DNA from 4 places in the Mesorhizobium sp. M0938 genome. Region 4 is predicted to be linked to each of the others. Evidence: predicted binding sites of a transcription regulator. Region 4 holds the regulator's gene; each other region holds the start of a gene.
The links. The regulator PhoB, encoded in region 4, activates phosphate uptake and scavenging genes when phosphate is short. The targets are predictions, from matches to a motif close to TGTCATNNANCTGTCAT.
Positions count from the first base shown of each region.

Region 1: a site for PhoB is predicted at 2,079-2,095, ahead of ppk2 (polyphosphate kinase 2). Genes of this name have one in related genera too.
Region 2: a site for PhoB is predicted at 2,076-2,092, ahead of NKH73_RS04375 (alkaline phosphatase D family protein). Genes of this name have one in related genera too.
Region 3: a site for PhoB is predicted at 2,969-2,985, ahead of NKH73_RS06955 (PhnD/SsuA/transferrin family substrate-binding protein). Genes of this name have one in related genera too.

Region 1 covers NZ_JAMYNS010000029.1:21,775-26,043, forward strand. The annotation lists gene NKH73_RS30635 (dihydrofolate reductase family protein) at 126-770, shown strand; gene ppk2 (polyphosphate kinase 2) at 1,053-1,973, opposite strand; gene NKH73_RS30645 (aldo/keto reductase) at 2,250-3,293, shown strand; gene NKH73_RS30650 (response regulator transcription factor) at 3,433-4,104, shown strand; gene NKH73_RS30655 (sensor histidine kinase) at 4,101-4,269, shown strand, end outside.
Region 2 covers NZ_JAMYNS010000002.1:352,568-356,836, reverse strand. The annotation lists gene NKH73_RS04385 (TetR/AcrR family transcriptional regulator) at 1-498, opposite strand, end outside; gene NKH73_RS04380 (MFS transporter) at 576-1,859, shown strand; gene NKH73_RS04375 (alkaline phosphatase D family protein) at 2,165-3,733, shown strand; gene NKH73_RS04370 (hypothetical protein) at 3,893-4,174, opposite strand.
Region 3 covers NZ_JAMYNS010000003.1:335,486-339,754, reverse strand. The annotation lists gene NKH73_RS06970 (phosphotransferase enzyme family protein) at 1-597, opposite strand, end outside; gene phnF (phosphonate metabolism transcriptional regulator PhnF) at 962-1,747, opposite strand; gene NKH73_RS06960 (alpha-D-ribose 1-methylphosphonate 5-triphosphate diphosphatase) at 1,744-2,925, opposite strand; gene NKH73_RS06955 (PhnD/SsuA/transferrin family substrate-binding protein) at 3,045-3,902, shown strand; gene NKH73_RS06950 (phosphonate ABC transporter ATP-binding protein) at 3,986-4,269, shown strand, end outside.
Region 4 covers NZ_JAMYNS010000002.1:56,467-60,735, reverse strand. The annotation lists gene pstA (phosphate ABC transporter permease PstA) at 1-795, shown strand, start outside; gene pstB (phosphate ABC transporter ATP-binding protein PstB) at 809-1,624, shown strand; gene phoU (phosphate signaling complex protein PhoU) at 1,662-2,366, shown strand; gene phoB (phosphate regulon transcriptional regulator PhoB) at 2,383-3,072, shown strand; gene NKH73_RS02910 (ROK family protein) at 3,270-4,269, opposite strand, start outside.

The DNA.
Region 1 (4,269 bases), on a different contig from region 4:
GTCTTGGCTGTAATCTTGATGCGGTTGGCCCAACTAGCCGCCAAAATACCGCTTGCAAAATGCAATCAGTATAGCTAAAAACAAAGCTGCTTGCATTTCACAACTGGTTATCGAGGAGGTACCCCATGTCCAGACTTCGGGTCAACGCTTTCACTCTGTCGATCGATGGCTTCGGCGCCGGTCCCGACCAGGACCTGAAAGAGCCGCTGGGCGTCGGCGGGGAAGCCCTGCACAATTGGATGTTCGGCACCCGAACCTTCCGCAACATGTCCGGCGACGATCGCGGGACGACCGACACGGACGACGGGTTCGTGGCGCGCAGCTTCGAAAACGTCGGGGCGTGGATAATGGGCCGCAACATGTTCGGGCCGATCCGCGGCGAGTGGCCGGATGAAAGTTGGAAAGGCTGGTGGGGAGACAATCCGCCTTACCATGTGCCAGCCTTCGTGCTCACCCACCATCCGCGCGATCCTATCGTCATGGAGGGCGGCACGACCTTCCATTTCGTGACTGACGGTATCCACTCGGCGCTGGAAAAGGCGAAAGCAGCTGCCAAAGGCAAGGATATCCGGCTCGGCGGTGGCGTCGCCACGATCCGGCAATATCTCAGGGAAAAGCTCGTCGACGACATGCATCTGACGATCTCGCCGATGCTGCTAGGCTCCGGCGAGAACCTGTTTGCCGGCATCGACATGCTCAAGCTCGGCTACCGCTGCAGCGAGCAGGTCGCGACGCCGAATGCCACGCACGTCATTATTGAGCGGGTGTAAGTGAAAAGAAATCGCGGGTATTTGTCTGCATCGCAGCGGCGCCCGAAAGGAACGGCATGGATCCTAGGGTCTTCGCGACGTCGCTTCGCTCCTGCTCCGCCCTAGGATGACGAAGGCAGGTGGCTATTTTAGGCTAATCGCCAACGTTTGCGATTGGCCGAGGCTCCTATCCATTCGTCATCCTAGGGCGAAGCGACGCGAAGCGGAGCGCAGACCCTAGGATCCATGCCGTGACTAAGGCCGAAAAGCGCAGCAGTTCAGAAATATCGCCGAACTCCGGCCTCAATACTTCTCCGGCACGTAGAGCTCGCGCGGCAGCACCTGGCGCTCGTATTCGGGATTGAAGACGCGCTCCGGCAGTATGATTTCCTCGTGCGGGACTTCCTCATAAGGCATCTGCTTGAGGAGATGGTCGATGCAGTTCAGCCGTGCACGCTTCTTATCGTTGCCCTCGACGATGAACCAAGGCGCTTCGGGAATGTTGGTGCGGGCGAACGTCTCTTCCTTGGCCTTGGTGTACTGCTCCCAGCGCACGCGCGACTGCAGGTCCATCGGCGACAACTTCCACTGCTTCATCGGATCATGGATGCGCATCTGAAATCGCATCTGCTGCTCCTCGTCGGTGATGGAGAACCAATATTTGACCAGTGTGATGCCGGAACGGACAAGCATGCGCTCGAACTCCGGCACGTCGCGGAAGAACTCCTCGACCTGATCCGGCTCGGCAAATCCCATCACCCGCTCGACGCCGGAGCGGTTGTACCAGGAGCGGTCGAACAGCACGATCTCGCCGCCTGCCGGCAGATGCGGGACATAGCGCTGGAAATACCATTGCGACTTCTCGCGCTCGGTCGGCGCCGGCAAGGCGACGACGCGGCAGATGCGCGGATTGAGCCGCTGGGTGATGCGCTTGATGACGCCGCCCTTGCCGGCCGAGTCGCGGCCCTCGAAAACCACCACCAGCTTCTTCTTGTGGTAAGCCACCCAGGACTGCAGCTTGATCAATTCGGACTGCAGCGTGATCAGATCGCGAAAATACTGCTGGCGATCCATCGAGGGCGGATGCGCTTTCTTGTAGATCTTGGCGATTTCCAGCGACAGCGCCGGTTCCGACATTTCCAGCTCGTAGTCTTCGTCGAGCGTGTCGGCTAGCTCCGCCTCCAGCCAATCCTTGGCAGGAGAATTTTGTTTTGCTTCGGTCATTGCGCTGCTCCGCGTGCGAGCCCCTGTCGGCTTCTGGCAGGGCGCCTGCCTCCCGGCCAACCGAGCCGAAGACGGAACCCTGAGCCGACTTGATATAGACCCGCAATGACGGTTTTATTGCAGTCGGCCTCTGCGCCGGCCGGCCAAATCCGTGAGATGTGATCGACCCGCCCCCCACGGCATGGGCGACAAGCCTTGCAAGTTGTCCTACAAATGCCAGCTCATTTCGGGCTATCTTCGAGCCAGCCCTTCTCAACGCAATTGCGAGGATCTGACATGGAATACCGCACTCTCGGCCGTTCAGGGCTGAAGGTTTCGACGCTGACCATGGGCACCATGACCTTTGGCGGCGCCGGCGCATTTTCGGCGGTCGGCAAGACCGATCTCGACGAGGCGCGCCGGATGATCGACCTCTGCATCGATTCCGGCGTCAATCTCATCGACACCGCCAATGTCTACTCGAACGGGCTTTCGGAAGAGATCATCGGCGAAGCGCTCGGCGGCAAACGCAAGGGCGATGTGCTGATCGCCTCCAAGGCGCGCATGCGGATCGGCACAGGCCCCAACGACGAAGGACTGTCGCGCTACCATCTGATCCGCGAGTGCGAAAAAAGCCTGAAGCGCCTCAGGACCGATGTCATCGACATCTATTTCCTGCACGAATGGGACGGCACGACGCCGCTCGAGGAGACCATCGCCGCGCTCGACACGCTCGTCACTCAGGGCAAGGTCCGCTATGTCGGCTGTTCCAACTATTCCGGCTGGCAGGTGATGAAGGCGCTGGGGATCAGCGATCGTCAGCACCAGCCGCGCTTCGTCACCCAGCAGATCCACTACACGCTGGAAGCGCGCGAAGCCGAATATGAACTGCTGCCGATCTCGGTCGACCAGGGGCTTGGCGTGCTGGTGTGGAGCCCGCTCGCCGGTGGATTGCTGTCGGGCAAATACCATCGCGACCAGGCCACCTCCCGCCAGCTCAGCGGCTGGAAGGAACCGCCGATCCGCGACGAGGACCGGCTGTGGAGGATCGTCGACGTGCTTGCCTATGTCGGCAAGAACCATGGCGTGTCGGCCGCGCAGGTGGCGCTTGCCTGGCTGCTCGGTCGGCCCGCGGTCAGCTCGCTAGTGATCGGCGGCCGAACCGAAGCCCAGTTCAAGGACAATATCGCCGCTGCAAGCCTGGTGCTTACCGACGACGACCGCAAACGGCTCGATGCGGTCAGCCGCCCGCCCGTTCTCTACCCCTACTGGCATCAGCAATTCACCGCAAAAGACCGGTTCGGTCCGGCCGATCTGGTTCTCGACCGGGATGATATCTGAAAGATCGGAAGAATCTCGACACGCCCTGGTCCAGGTTTTCTGCATCTGCAGCAGCATTAGCTGACTGCCCTTCAAGCTCCGCAATGCTGCTGCAATCTTGGTGGTGAAAACACCGGGTGCGGAAAAAGCGGTGAGGGTGATGAGAATCCTACTGATAGAGGACGAGAGGGAACTGGCGGACGCGCTGTCGGTGGCACTGAAAAAGCATGGCATCGTCACCGACCATACGATGCATCTCGCCGACGCAATCGAGTTGACGCGCCAGAACGATTACGATGCGATCCTCCTGGATCGTCGTTTGCCCGACGGCGAGGGATTAACCTTTATCCCGGCGTTGCGGCGGACAGGAACCGATACGCCGATCATCGTGCTGACGGCGCGCAACGAGCCGATGGAGCGCGTCGAAGGTCTCGACGTCGGCGCCGACGATTATCTGGGCAAGCCGTTTCTCGTCGAAGAGCTGATGGCTCGTTTGCGGGCCGTTCTGCGGCGACCGGCAAGTCTGGCGGAACTTCATATCGCTGTGGGTCGAATGGTGATCGATCCCTTGCATTTGAGCGTGACCGTCGAAGCGATCCCGCTCGATCTGCCCAGACGCGAACTTCTCGTTCTGGCGGCGCTGGCCAAGCGGAAGGAAAAAACCGTCCTGCGGTCGACGCTTGAGGCGGCAGTCTACAATTACGAAGAAGAGATCCAGTCGAACGCGCTCGATGCGCATATTTCCAGACTGCGCAAGCGACTGCTGGATGCCGGCGCCGGCGTCGCGGTCCACAACATCCGCGGCGTCGGATATCTCCTGAAGGAAGAATGATGCGCGTAGGCAACAGGCTGAATCCATCACTTTGGTGGAAGCTGAGCTGGCAGCTCAGTCTCGTCATTGTCGCCGTGGTTGCCGCAGTGATCGTCGGGCTTTGCATATGGGCCACTACCGTCATGTCGCCGAATGTTGCCATGGAGCGCAAAATCACCTCCCTGA
Region 2 (4,269 bases), 300 kb from region 4:
GTCGCCCAGCGTATCGGCGTCGCCGGCACCCATCGTCGCCGCCATGGCGCGCAGGCGGCGGCGCAATTCCTGTTTGTTGGCCTCACTCACGATGCGGGCCGGGTGGCCACGTTCGGGATATTCCACGGCCGCATTGGTCATGCCGCAGCCGCGATAGTCGGGTTTTTGCGTGCGCTTGCCGACGCGGGTCAGGAAGGCGGCGATCTGCGCGCGCGGATCGCCGGGATGGGCAGCCACCGCCTCGTCGAAGCGGGCCCAGAACTCGAGGTCGTATTGCCGGAGATAGGACGCCGCCAACTCGTCCTTGGACGGAAAGCTGCGATAGAGGCTGGGCTTGGTGACGCCGGCGCGCCGTACGATCTCGTCGACGCCAATCGCCCGGATGCCTTGCCGGTAGAACAGGTCGCGGGCCACGCGAAGGATTTTTTCGCCGGCGCGCGGCAAGGCTGACGCGTGAGGGTCTTTGATGGACGTTTCAATATTTTTGTCCGATGGCATGCAACGACTCTCTTGACAATGTTACTGACCGGTACGTATGGATGGCTTCAAGCAATTGCAACGTACCGGTCAGTAACATGATAGTCCAATCCCGCCCGTTTGGCCAGCGCTACGCTTTCGTCGTGGTCGCCGTCATTTTCCTCTGTCTGTTGATCGCAGCGGGCCTCCGGTCGGCACCGTCGGTCATGATGCTGCCGCTGGAGGAGAGTTTCGGCTGGCGGCGCGACGTCGTCTCGCTCGCCGCGGCGATCGGCATCTTCCTCTACGGCTTGACCGGGCCGTTTGCCGCGGCCCTGATGGAACGGATCGGGCTGCGCCGCACGCTGCTCGCATCGCTGGTGATGATGTCCGGCTCGACGGCGCTCAGCCTGTTGATGACCCAGCCGTGGCACCTGCTCCTCACCTGGGGCGTATTCTCCGGCGTTGGTTCGGGCGCGGTCGCCACGGCGCTTGGCGCCACCATCGTCAATCGCTGGTTCAAGACCAATCGCGGCCTGGTGATGGGTCTGATGTCGGCCTCCGCCGCCACCGGCCTGTTGGTGTTTCTGCCGCTGCTCGCCGCGCTCGCCCAATCGGGCGGCTGGAAGCCGGTCGCCATAGTCATTGCGATCGCCACCGCTTGCATGGTGCCGCTGGTCTGGCTGCTGGTGCCGGAGCGTCCGGCTTCGATCGGCATGGTGCGCTATGGTGCGGACGCCGACGACGTGCCGCCGCTTCCGCCGGCCTCGCAAGGCAATTTTCTCATGCAAACGCTCGGCACGCTGCGCCGTGCCGCCGGCACCCGCGTGTTCTGGTATCTGTTTGCCACCTTCTTCATCTGCGGCTTCACCACCAATGGACTGGTCGGCACGCACCTGATCGCGTTTTGCGGCGACATGGGCATCGGCCAAGTGCAAGCCGCCGGCCTGCTGTCGCTGATGGGCATCTTCGACCTGATCGGCACGACGCTATCGGGATGGCTCACCGACCGCTTCGATCCCCGCAAGCTGCTCGGCGTCTACTACGCGATCCGCGGCCTGTCGCTGATCTATCTGCCCTATTCCGGCTTCTCGTCGACCAGCCTGATCATCTTCGCGGTGCTTTATGGATTGGACTGGATCGCCACCGTGCCGCCGACACTCAGACTGTCAAACGAGGCGTTCGGCGACCGCAGCGGGCCGATCGTCTTCGGCTGGATCGTCGCCGGCCACCAGGTGGGTGCGGCGACCGCTGCTTTCTTCGGCGGCACCATGCGTGAATTGCAGGGCAATTACGAGCTTGCCTTCCTCATCGCCGGCATGACGGCAATAGCCGCAGCCTGTATCTCGCTGTTGATTAACACCAGCCGTCCGGCATTCGAGCCGGAACCGCAGGCGGCTTGAGGTGTGCTGATATTCAGGTGAAGCCGGCCTGCAAACGGCGGTTTCCTGCGCTTCCGGTGCTCACGTACCAAAAGTACGCTCCGCTCCGGTTCTCGGAAACCACCATTTTCGACTCGGCCTGACCTGAATCTCAACACACCTTCGCGGCCGAAACTTTAAAAAGGGTGGCCTGACGATCAGGCTGCCCCGTTTGAATGACGTTTTCTGCCTGTCGATTGTTATGAAACCTTCATGGTTTCGAGATGCGGCTGAAACATTGACGCTGGAGCTTGGCGGCGACGTTCAACGCCATCCAGGAGACAGCCATGAACAAGATTTCGCGCCGCGCTTTCGTCACGTCGGCGAGCGCCATTGGCCTCGTCGGCGCCTCGGGCCTCGCGCTGCCCTATTATTCGCGCGCCAATCAGCGGCCGGCATTCACCCATGGCGTCCAGTCCGGCGACGTCGACGCCACCGGCGGCATGATCTGGACGCGCACCGATCGCCCGTCGCGCGTCATGTTCGAAGTCTCCTCGACCGAGAATTTCGCCAACGCCGTCCGCCTTGCGCCGCTCGATACCTCGCCGGCAAGCGACTACACGGTGAAGCGGCTGCTCACCGACCTCGCCTCCGATCAGGACATCTTCTACCGCATGACAGCGGCCGATCTCGCCGACATCAACGCCGTCTCCGAGCCGATCGTCGGCCGTTTCCGCACGGCGCCGGCCTCGAAGCGCAATATCCGGTTCGCCTGGTCGGGCGACACAGCCGGCCAGGGTTGGGGCATCGACGACACCGGCATGAAGACTTACGCCACGATCGGCAAGCATACGCCCGACTTCTTCCTGCATTCCGGCGACACCATCTATGCCGATGGCCCGATGAAGGACGAGGCGGACCTGCCCGGCGGCGGCAAGTGGAAGAATACTGTTCTCATCGACGAAAAGCGCAAAGTTGCCGAGACGCTGGACGAGTACCGGGGTCAGTGGAAGTACAATTTGATGGACAGGAACGTCCTGGGGCTCAACGCCATCTGCCCGACCTTCTACCAGTGGGACGACCACGAGGTGGTGAACAACTGGTCGGATTCGAAGGACCTGAGCGCCGACGACCGCTACTCGGAAAAATCCATTCATGTGCTGGCAGCACGCGCGGCACGCGCTTTCCAGGAGATGACGACGATCCGCTACGAGCCGTCGGAACCCGGCCGGGTCTATCGCAAGGTCGCCTATGGGCCGTTGCTCGACGTGTTCTTCCTCGACATGCGTTCCTATCGCGGCGCCAATGGCCCTGGCATGCAGGATACGGTAACGCCGCAATCGCGCATTCTCGGCGAACAGCAGACGAAGTGGCTGAAGCGCGAGCTGGCAAATTCCAACGCGACTTGGAAAGTCATTGCTGCCGACATGCCACTTGGTCTCGTCGTCTGGAACGATGCCACTGAGAAGGCCGGCGCCGAGGCCGTCAGCAATGGCGACAATGGTCCGGCCAAGGGCCGCGAACTGGAAATTGCCGATCTTCTTCGCTATATAAAGAACGCTGGCATCAGCAACACCGTCTGGCTGACCGCCGACGTGCATTACACGGCGGCGCATTACTACAATCCTGACAAGGCGCAGTTCCAGGATTTCAATCCGTTCTGGGAATTCGTTTCGGGTCCGCTCCACGCCGGCACTTTCGGCCCCAATGATTTCGACATGACCTTCGGGCCGGAGCTGAAATTCATCAAGGCGCCGACCGCCGAGCAGGGCCAAAACCTGCCGCCGTCGGCCGGCCTGCAGTTCTTCGGCCTCGTCGACATTGACGGCGCCACCGAACAGATGACGGTGCGGCTGATGGATCGCGACGACAACGAACTCTACAAGATGACGCTCGATCCGGTGCGGTCGGCCTGAGGAGACATCCTTGGGTGGAGCGAATGCGAAGCGGAACGCAGATCCAAAGTCCATGCCGCGGCGTCGAAGCGCGCAACGGTCCGGAACTGACGGACAACGGGGGCGAGAAGGATCGATCAGAGCGGCTACGCCGGGGATGACGACTGCCGACGGCGGCAGTCAGTCCGGATAGCAGACGGTTGGAATCTCGGGCCAGACCGCGCTGTCGCAGCCGGCGTTTTCCTGCCTCTGCTTGAAAGCGGCGGTGACCGGTCCGGTCACCACCGGGTCGACGCCATCGGGAGCATCGGCAAAACGCTGTTCCGCCAGACGCGTATCGGACGGCAGGCCAAGGCGTGCTTCCTTCAGCGTCGCGGCCGAGTGCGCCGCGCCTGCCGCAAGGAGGACGGCGAGGGCAGCCCATGCGAGGATTGGCCGATATCCGATGCCCGTTTTGCTCATGAAATTTGAACTGTCCCGACCGCGAAAGGTTCCGCTTTGGTTAATAAATCCATTTCACACCAAGACGCTTAAGATTTGGTGACCATGTATTTGGT
Region 3 (4,269 bases), on a different contig from region 4:
ATCCGTCTGCGCTTCGAGCAGGGCGTAGGTGCGTTCAAGAATGGTCATTCCCTCGGGTGTCAAACCAAGGGCAGCGCGCCAATCGCCCCAATAGGCGTTCTCGCCGACAATCCGGTCGAAATTCCAGGTCTTTCGGATGAAATGCTTAGGTCGGGTCCATTCGCGGCTATGAGCATGCAGGCGAGCGTTGATCTCGCCAAGCGTCCGATACCACTTCACCAGATCCGATCCAGCATCCGGCTCTTTGCCCGACATGAACTCAAAGGCTACGGCATGTCGGATCGTTTCCCCATCGGAAAAGGCGTGCAGGAGACGACCGTCGCGAGCGGCGACGGGTTTCGGTGTCGCAACAATGCCATCCAGGCTTAGCGCATTGATCCAGTCTAGTTCGGAGAGAATCTCGGATTCCGTATGATAATTGGGCCGATGGACCCGGACGATGAGGTCACGCTCAGCACCAGAATCCACGATGCGGAATGTCGCGTTCTCGGAGATCGTCAACAAAACGAGATCGGCGTTTGGCGATACATCCCAGACAGGAAAAAGCTCTTGCAACCCCTGCTGCAACCTCAAAAGAAAATCTGCATCGTACAACATATTTAAGGCCCTTTCGGCGCACATTTGGTCGAAAAACAACAAAAATGTTGGGATTGCAACATAAATATTAGGGCCTGCTCGCCTTTTGCAGCCAACCGCCGTTCGCCTTGGCCAAATCGCCGGATCGCGAGTGGGATCGTGCGCTAGCCTTTAAATCGGCTCGGCTGCACCAGTGCCCTTTAAAAGACGGCATAGCGTGGGAAGTACGCTCAACAACGGGTTCTTTATCAACCATAGACAGCTACGGCCGATTTGACGATCATGTCGCCATTCACGGGCGAAGAGAATCTGCCAGCCGGCCGCCCCTGGCAATGGATCCGGCTGGATATTCCGACACTCGCTTGAAGACGGGCATGCGCCAGAATCAGAACACGAATTCGACTGACGTCAGCGGCCAGGTACCGCGGGTCCATTCGATTGGTACGCCGTTGCGGTCCTCGTTGACGGCATTGATGCGGAATACTGGTGTCCCGGGCGTCAGCCGCAGGATCTCCGCTTCATCGGGGGATGCAAAGCCGCCACTGATACGTGTCTCGGCTCGCCGGTAATTCTCGATGCCATGCGCGCGGAAAACATCGGTCACCGACTGACGCACATCGTATCTCTGCTCGAAGTCGGGAAAGAGATGGGCCGGAAAAACCTTGGTATTGACGTAAACCGGCTGCTTATCGGACGTCCTTATCCGGCACAGCCTTATAACGAGAGTATCAGGTGCGAGACGCAACCGCTCCGCCACGGCCGCTCCGGCCGGTTCGCGGAGAACCAGCAGCGTCTGGGTGCCGATTTCCTGGCCGTGGGCTTCGAAATTGTCGAGAAAGCGCTGTCCGTCGCGAACCGTGAATGTCGAGGGCAGGTTTCGCACAAAGATACCTACGCCCTTGCGGGCGGTGAGGTGGCCCTCATGCTGTAATTGCTGCAGCGCCCGGCGAAGCGTAATGCGGGTGACCGCGAGTTTCTCCGCCAGATGCGTTTCTCCGGGGAGTTGGCTACCCGGCGCAAGACTGCCGCTCTCGATCAGATTGAAGATGTGATCGTAGATCTGCTGCCAGATTGGCGTATCGCTGCGTGGCCGAAAGACCAACCCGTCAAAGGCCAGAAGGCGATTGCCGCTGCGCTCGTGTAGTGTTGGAATTTTCGTATTCTGGTTCATGAAGCCCTGTTCACCGGCGATCGTTGTGCCGACCGTCGGTCTACGCGGGAGAGTCCAGAGGAATAGACAATTTGTCCATGGACCATGGTGGCCACCACATGCGGATGCGCTGGATCGCCGGCATCAACCAAGATCAGATCCGCCCTGCGGCCGGCAACAAGCGAGCCGCGATCGTCTAGGCCGGCTACCCGAGCCGGGTTTGCCGAGATCAGATTCCAGATCAAGGGGAAGTCGCTGGCGTCTGGCGAAGACAACCTGAAGGCCGCATGCAGAGGCGAAGGATAGTGGTAGTCGCTGGTCAGCACGGTGCAGAGCCCGGCTCTGATGGCTTCTGTGGCATTTAGTGCACCATTGTGGCTGCCGCCGCGCACAACGTTGGGCGCACCGAGGATCACATCCTCGCCCATTTGCCGCGCGGCCTTCGCTGTTTCGAGCGTCAGTGGAAATTCCGAGGCCTTTGCGCCGAGCGCGCGGAAATATGCGCGTTCCTCGGGCGATGCTTCGTCATGGGCAAGAAGCACATTGCCATTGGCCCGTGCGGTCGCGGCCAGTTGCTCGATCGCGATCGCCACCTCGGTCCGGCGGGACCAAATCTGGTCGAGCAACGTCATATAGTCCTCTCGGCTCAAGCCGGACCGTTCCGCCATCTGGCCGATCTTGCGGGCGATCGTGCCGTTCATGACCGACCCGCTTGTATGATCGTTGAAAGCGACGATCGGTTGTGGCGAAAGGGACAGCCATTGTACGACCTGCGCCATCTGATCAAGCGCGAAGGTCTCCCAGCGCAGATGCAAACGCGTATCGCAGCTGAGAGTGTCGCGGAGATCGCAGACTGCGCCGATCAGTTGTTTGGCAGCGTCGAGCGAGCGAAGTCCGGGCTCCCATGACACCGTGACGCCGTGGAAGGCCGTGGTTACGCCATTGGCGACAAGCTGGCGGTCCGTATCTTTCAGCGCCAATGCGGTGTCGAAGCGGACGCCCGGCCGCGGCATGATTTGCCGCTCGAAGCCGTCGCCGTGGATATCGACGATTCCCGGAAGCACGAGCAGACCATCGGCATCGATTGTGGACGCATGGGCCGCTTGCACCTCTGACAGTATCCCGCCGGTAACGCTCAGATCCGCCGTTTCAAGCCCCTGGTCGGTAAGGATGCGACCACCCTGGATGTGCCAGTTCACTGTATCCCTCAAAAAGCAAAGGCTGCCGGAGGCGCCGACGAAATGTCACGAGCACGTCATCTGCTGCGTATACGGGTAAGCGGGTAACAGTTTCCTGTCTATACAGCAAAGGAAAAATGATGATCCGCACCATCGCAACCGCACTCGCCATAACACTCGCCACCGCCCTTCCGGCTTTTGCGGAATCGGTGAAATTCGCGGTAACCGACATGGAGGGGCTGGAAGCTCTTCAGCAGGAATTCGGCGCTTTCCAGACCGCTCTCGAAGAGGCGACCGGTCTCGAAATCGACCTGTTTCCGGTCAGCTCGCGGACCACTGCCGTCGAGGCCATAAATTCCGGGCAGGTCGATCTTGTCCTGACAGGTCCTGCTGAATACGTGGTCATGAAGGAATTGAGCCAACCGAAGATTGTTGTTGCCTGGCAGCGCCCCGATTATTTCGCTCAGATCGCCGTGCTGGCGAATGGACCGATCCGCTCGATTGAAGACCTGAAGGGCAAGAAGATCGCATTCGGTTCGGTCGGCTCCACCTCCCAGCACCTCGGCCCCGCGCAGGCGCTGGCCGATTTCAATCTGAAGTACGCCGCAGACTACGAACCAGTGATCATATCGCGCAACATCGCGGCTGAGGCTCTCATCCGCGGCGACATCGCCGCTATCGGTCTGAATTTCGGCTACCTGAACTCGGTTCGGGAAGCGTTCCCCGACACCGCCTTCTCGGTAATCGCACGGGGCCGCGATCTGCCGAACGACATTCTTGTCGCCCGCAAGGACATTTCAGACGACGTATTCGCCAAGGTCCGCGATGCCTTTGCGAAGAATGGCAACGAGCTGATGAAAGCGATCCTGACAGGAGAGGACAACCAGAAATTCAAGGGCGGTTTCTTCCTGACGGATGTCAGGGACTCGGACTACGATTATGTCCGCTCGATGTACCGCACGATCGGAATCGAGACCCTCACCGACTTCGTAAACTGAGGCCCGCTCTTTGCTTCATCGTAAAGGCCGGCGGTTAAACCGCCGGCCTACGTCGTAATCCCGGTCTGGGCCAAGAGGTCAACATGACAGCAATCATTCGCGCGCACGATCTTGCGAAGAGCTATGCGAACGGAAAGATCATTTTCTCCAATATCGGCCTCAACATAGCATCGCGCGAACGGGTTGCCCTGATTGGCTCGAACGGCGCTGGAAAATCCACCCTGCTCAAATGCCTCATCGGTCTTTTACCGTCGAGTGATGGCGAGGTCGTCACCCTCGGCGAAAGCTTCCGCTCGGCGCCGTCCGTCGCCCAACTGCGACGCATACGCAGGCAGATCGGATTTGTCTTCCAGCACCACGGATTGGT
Region 4 (4,269 bases):
CGAAAGATTTCGGACAAGACGATCGTCTGGCTCGATACGCTGAAGAGCGCCGGCCTGATCGAAAGCCGGTTCAACTCGATCTTCTTCTTCACCGGCGCAAGCCGCGAGCCGGAACTGGCCGGTGTCTGGGGCGCGGTCGTCGGTTCGTTCCTGACCATGATCGTGACGCTCGCCATCGCATTCCCGATCGGCGTTTCGGCGGCGATCTATCTTGAGGAATTTGCACCCAAGAACCGGCTGACGACGATCATCGAAGTGAATATCAACAATCTGGCGGCGGTGCCCTCGATCGTCTTCGGCCTGCTTGGACTTGCCGTATTCCTGAATTTCTTCGGCCTGCCGCGCTCGGCCCCGGTGGTCGGCGGCATGGTGCTGGCATTGATGACGCTGCCGATCATCATTATCGCCTCACGCGCTTCGCTGCGCGCCGTGCCACCGTCGATCCGCGAGGCCGCACTTGGCATCGGAGCGTCCAAGGTCCAGACCGTATTCCATCACGTCCTGCCGCTGGCGATGCCGGGCATCATGACCGGCACCATCCTCGGCATGGCGCATGCGCTGGGTGAAACCGCGCCGTTGCTGATGATCGGCATGGTCGCGTTCATCGTCGACATTCCCGGCGGCTTCACCGATCCCGCGACGATCCTGCCGGTGCAGATATTCATGTGGGCCGATTTCCCGGAAGCTGGATTCCAGCAGAAGACTTCGGCGGCGATTTTGATTTTGCTAGTGTTTTTGGTCATCATGAATGCCATCGCGGTGATACTGCGCAGGCGCTTCGAGCGGCGCTGGTAAGGAGTTAGAGGATATGAACATCATGACGGAAGCCAGCGTCGAACAGAAACTGAATAGCGGAACCAACGAACCTTCGATCAAGATGAAGGGCGAAAAGGTCTCTGTTCATTATGGCGAGAAGCGCGCTCTGTTCGACGTGGATCTCGATGTCCGCGAGAACCAGGTGACGGCGTTGATCGGCCCGTCGGGTTGCGGCAAGTCGACCTTTCTGCGTTGCCTGAACCGAATGAACGACACGATCGACATCGCGCGAGTAAGTGGCAAGATCACGCTCGACAACGAGGATGTCTACGACCCGAAAATCGACGTCGTCGAGCTGCGGGCTCGCGTCGGCATGGTGTTCCAGAAGCCGAACCCGTTTCCGAAGTCGATCTACGAAAACGTCGCCTACGGTCCGCGCATTCACGGTCTGGCCAGAAGCAAGGCGGAGCTGGACGGCATCGTCGAATCGAGCCTGAAGAAGGCCGGCCTGTTCAACGAGGTCAAGGATCGCCTGCTCGAATCGGGCACCGGCCTTTCCGGCGGACAGCAGCAGCGCCTGTGCATCGCGCGCGCCATCGCGGTGTCGCCGGAAGTGATCCTGATGGACGAGCCCTGCTCAGCGCTCGATCCGATCGCCACCGCCCGCGTCGAGGAGCTGATCGACGAGCTGCGTCAGAACTACACGATCGTCATCGTCACCCATTCGATGCAGCAGGCAGCGCGCGTGTCGCAGCGAACGGCGATGTTCCATCTCGGCTATCTGGTCGAGGAAGGCGCGACCGACAAAATGTTCACCAACCCCGACGACAAGCGCACCCAGGACTACATCACCGGCCGGTTCGGCTGAGCGGTCCGGCGGCGAATTCGAACACGAGGACAGCATCATGGGTGAACATACCGTCGCCTCCTTCGACGAGGAATTGGAACACATCGACAGGCTGATCCGTGACATGGACGAGCTTGCCGCCGCGATGGTAGCTGCGTCGATCCGCGCATTGCTCGCGTCGGACAATGCCATGGCGCAGCGCGTCGTCTCTGACGATGCCATCATGGATGCCCGGCAGCGCGAGCTCGACGACAGCGCGATCACACTGATCGCCAAGCGGCAGCCGATGGCGCAAGACCTGCGCGCCGTGGTTGGCGCAATCCGGATGGCCGGCGATCTGGAGCGCATCGGCGACCTGGCCAAGAACATAGCCAAGCGGGTCAGCGCAGTCGGACAGAGCGCCACGCCGCGTAATCTCTCGCACGGTATCGACGCAATGGCGGATCTCGTTCTCGAACAGCTCCGTGGCGTGGTCGAGCACTACGTGTCGCGAGACGCCAACGCGTTGAAGGAACTACGCGCCGCCGACGAGAAGGTCGATGTCAAATACACGGCGGTTTTTCGCGAGCTCCTGACCTACATGATGGAGGACCCTCGTAACATCACCGCCTGCACGCATCTTCTGTTCTGCGCCAAGAATCTCGAGCGTATTGGCGATCATGTAACCAACATCGCCGAAAACGCCTACTATGTCGTGACCGGGCAGCAGTTGCCGGCGGATCGCCCGAAGCTCGACGAAACGACGACGGCGCCGGCGACATGACGGGGGTGACCGATCGATGATCGCGCCGCGCATCATGGTGGTGGAGGATGAAGAGCCGCTGGGCGTCCTCCTCCGCTACAATCTGGAATCCGAAGGCTATCAGGTCGAGGTGGTGACACGCGGCGACGAGGCCGAAATCCGGCTGCAGGAAAACGTGCCCGATCTTCTGGTGCTCGACTGGATGGTGCCGGCAGTTTCCGGCATCGAGCTTTGCCGGCGTCTTCGGGTGCGTCCCGAAACCGAGCGGTTGCCGATCATCATGCTGACCGCGCGCGGCGAGGAGAGCGACCGGGTGCGCGGCCTCTCGACCGGGGCCGACGACTATCTGGTCAAGCCGTTCTCGACACCGGAATTCATGGCCCGAGTCAAGGCGCTGCTGCGCCGCGCCAAGCCGGAAGTGCTGTCCAGCGTGCTGAAGGTCGGCGACATCATGCTCGATCGCGAATCGCACAGGGTCTACCGCAAGAAGAGCGAGATCCGGCTCGGGCCGACCGAATTCCGGCTGCTCGAATTCATGATGCGGCACCCCGGTCGCGTCTTCTCGCGCAGCCAGTTGCTCGACAATGTCTGGGGCGAGACGATTTACATCGATGAACGCACGGTGGACGTCCATGTCGGGCGGCTGCGCAAGGCGGTCAACAATGGTCGCATGCCCGATGTCATCCGTACCATCCGCGGCGCGGGCTATGCGATCAGGGAAGACTAGGCTGATACTCCAGGTGATGCCGGCCCGCGAATGGCGATTTCCTGCGTTTCCGGTACGTACTTAAACGTTACGCTCCGTTCCGGTTCTCGGAAGCCACCGGTTTGGTTGTTTCGCGCCCGTCTTCGACTCCGGCGTGGCCTGACCTGAATCTCAACACATCCAAGTCGCAATCCGCCTTTGTTCCTTGCCTTTCGAACTCAGGCCACGTCCTTCCTGATCGTGCCGGACTTTCCTTGCGCGCCCGGCGCGAAAATCTCCTGGTCGACGAAATTCAGCGCCTGCATGGCGCAGCCTTCGCGGATCAGCGGCAATTCGTTCGGCTCGGTGTCGAAGGAAATCGAACCCGAATGCTGGCCGCCGGCGGTCTGGGCGATGGCTTCGCGCAGGGCAGGCTCGATCAGGTCGAAAGCGGCAGCGCTGGCGCCGACCATGGCGACCGGCGCCGGATCGATCAGCGCGAACAGGCTGCCTAGGCCGAAGCCGAGCGCTTCGCCGGCCTTGCGGTAGGCTTCGCGCTCCGGTCCGTCCGTCTCGCGCGCCCGGGCCGCCAGTGCCCGCATGTCGGCATCGCTGACATCGGCAACCGGTTCGGCATTCTCGCTCAATTGCCTTGCATTGCGCCAGATGGCGTAGTTGCCGGCATAGGCTTCGACGCAGCCGCGCCGTCCGCAACGGCAAAGCGCGCCGCCCGGCCGATGGATCATGTGGCCGAATTCGCCGCCTGAGGAATGGGTGCCGGTGAACAGTTCGCCCTTCAGCACCAGCCCCATACCGATGCCGTGTGAGAGGAGAATAGCGATGAAATCGTTGCGGTAGCGATCCGGGTCGCGCCAGCGCAGCGCCACGGCCATCATGTTGCAGTCGTTTTCCATGATGGCCGGGATGCCGAATTCGCGTTCAAGAATGTCGGCGAAAGCGATGTTCGTTTGCGGCGTGATCGGCGACCACAACATGGCGCGCGCATGGGAATCCGTAATACCCTGGATCGCCAGTGCGATGCGGGCGACGCTTTGGACGTCGAGGTCGGGATCTTCGAGCCGTCGCCGGACGATGGCGACACATTCGCCGATCAGCTCGTCGCGCGACATGGTCAGCGTGTCCAGCCGGCGCTGTTCCTCGGCGACGACTTGTCCGGCATAATCGATGACGGCGACCGACAGGAAATTCAGCGACAACACGACGGCCAACACCGCTGCC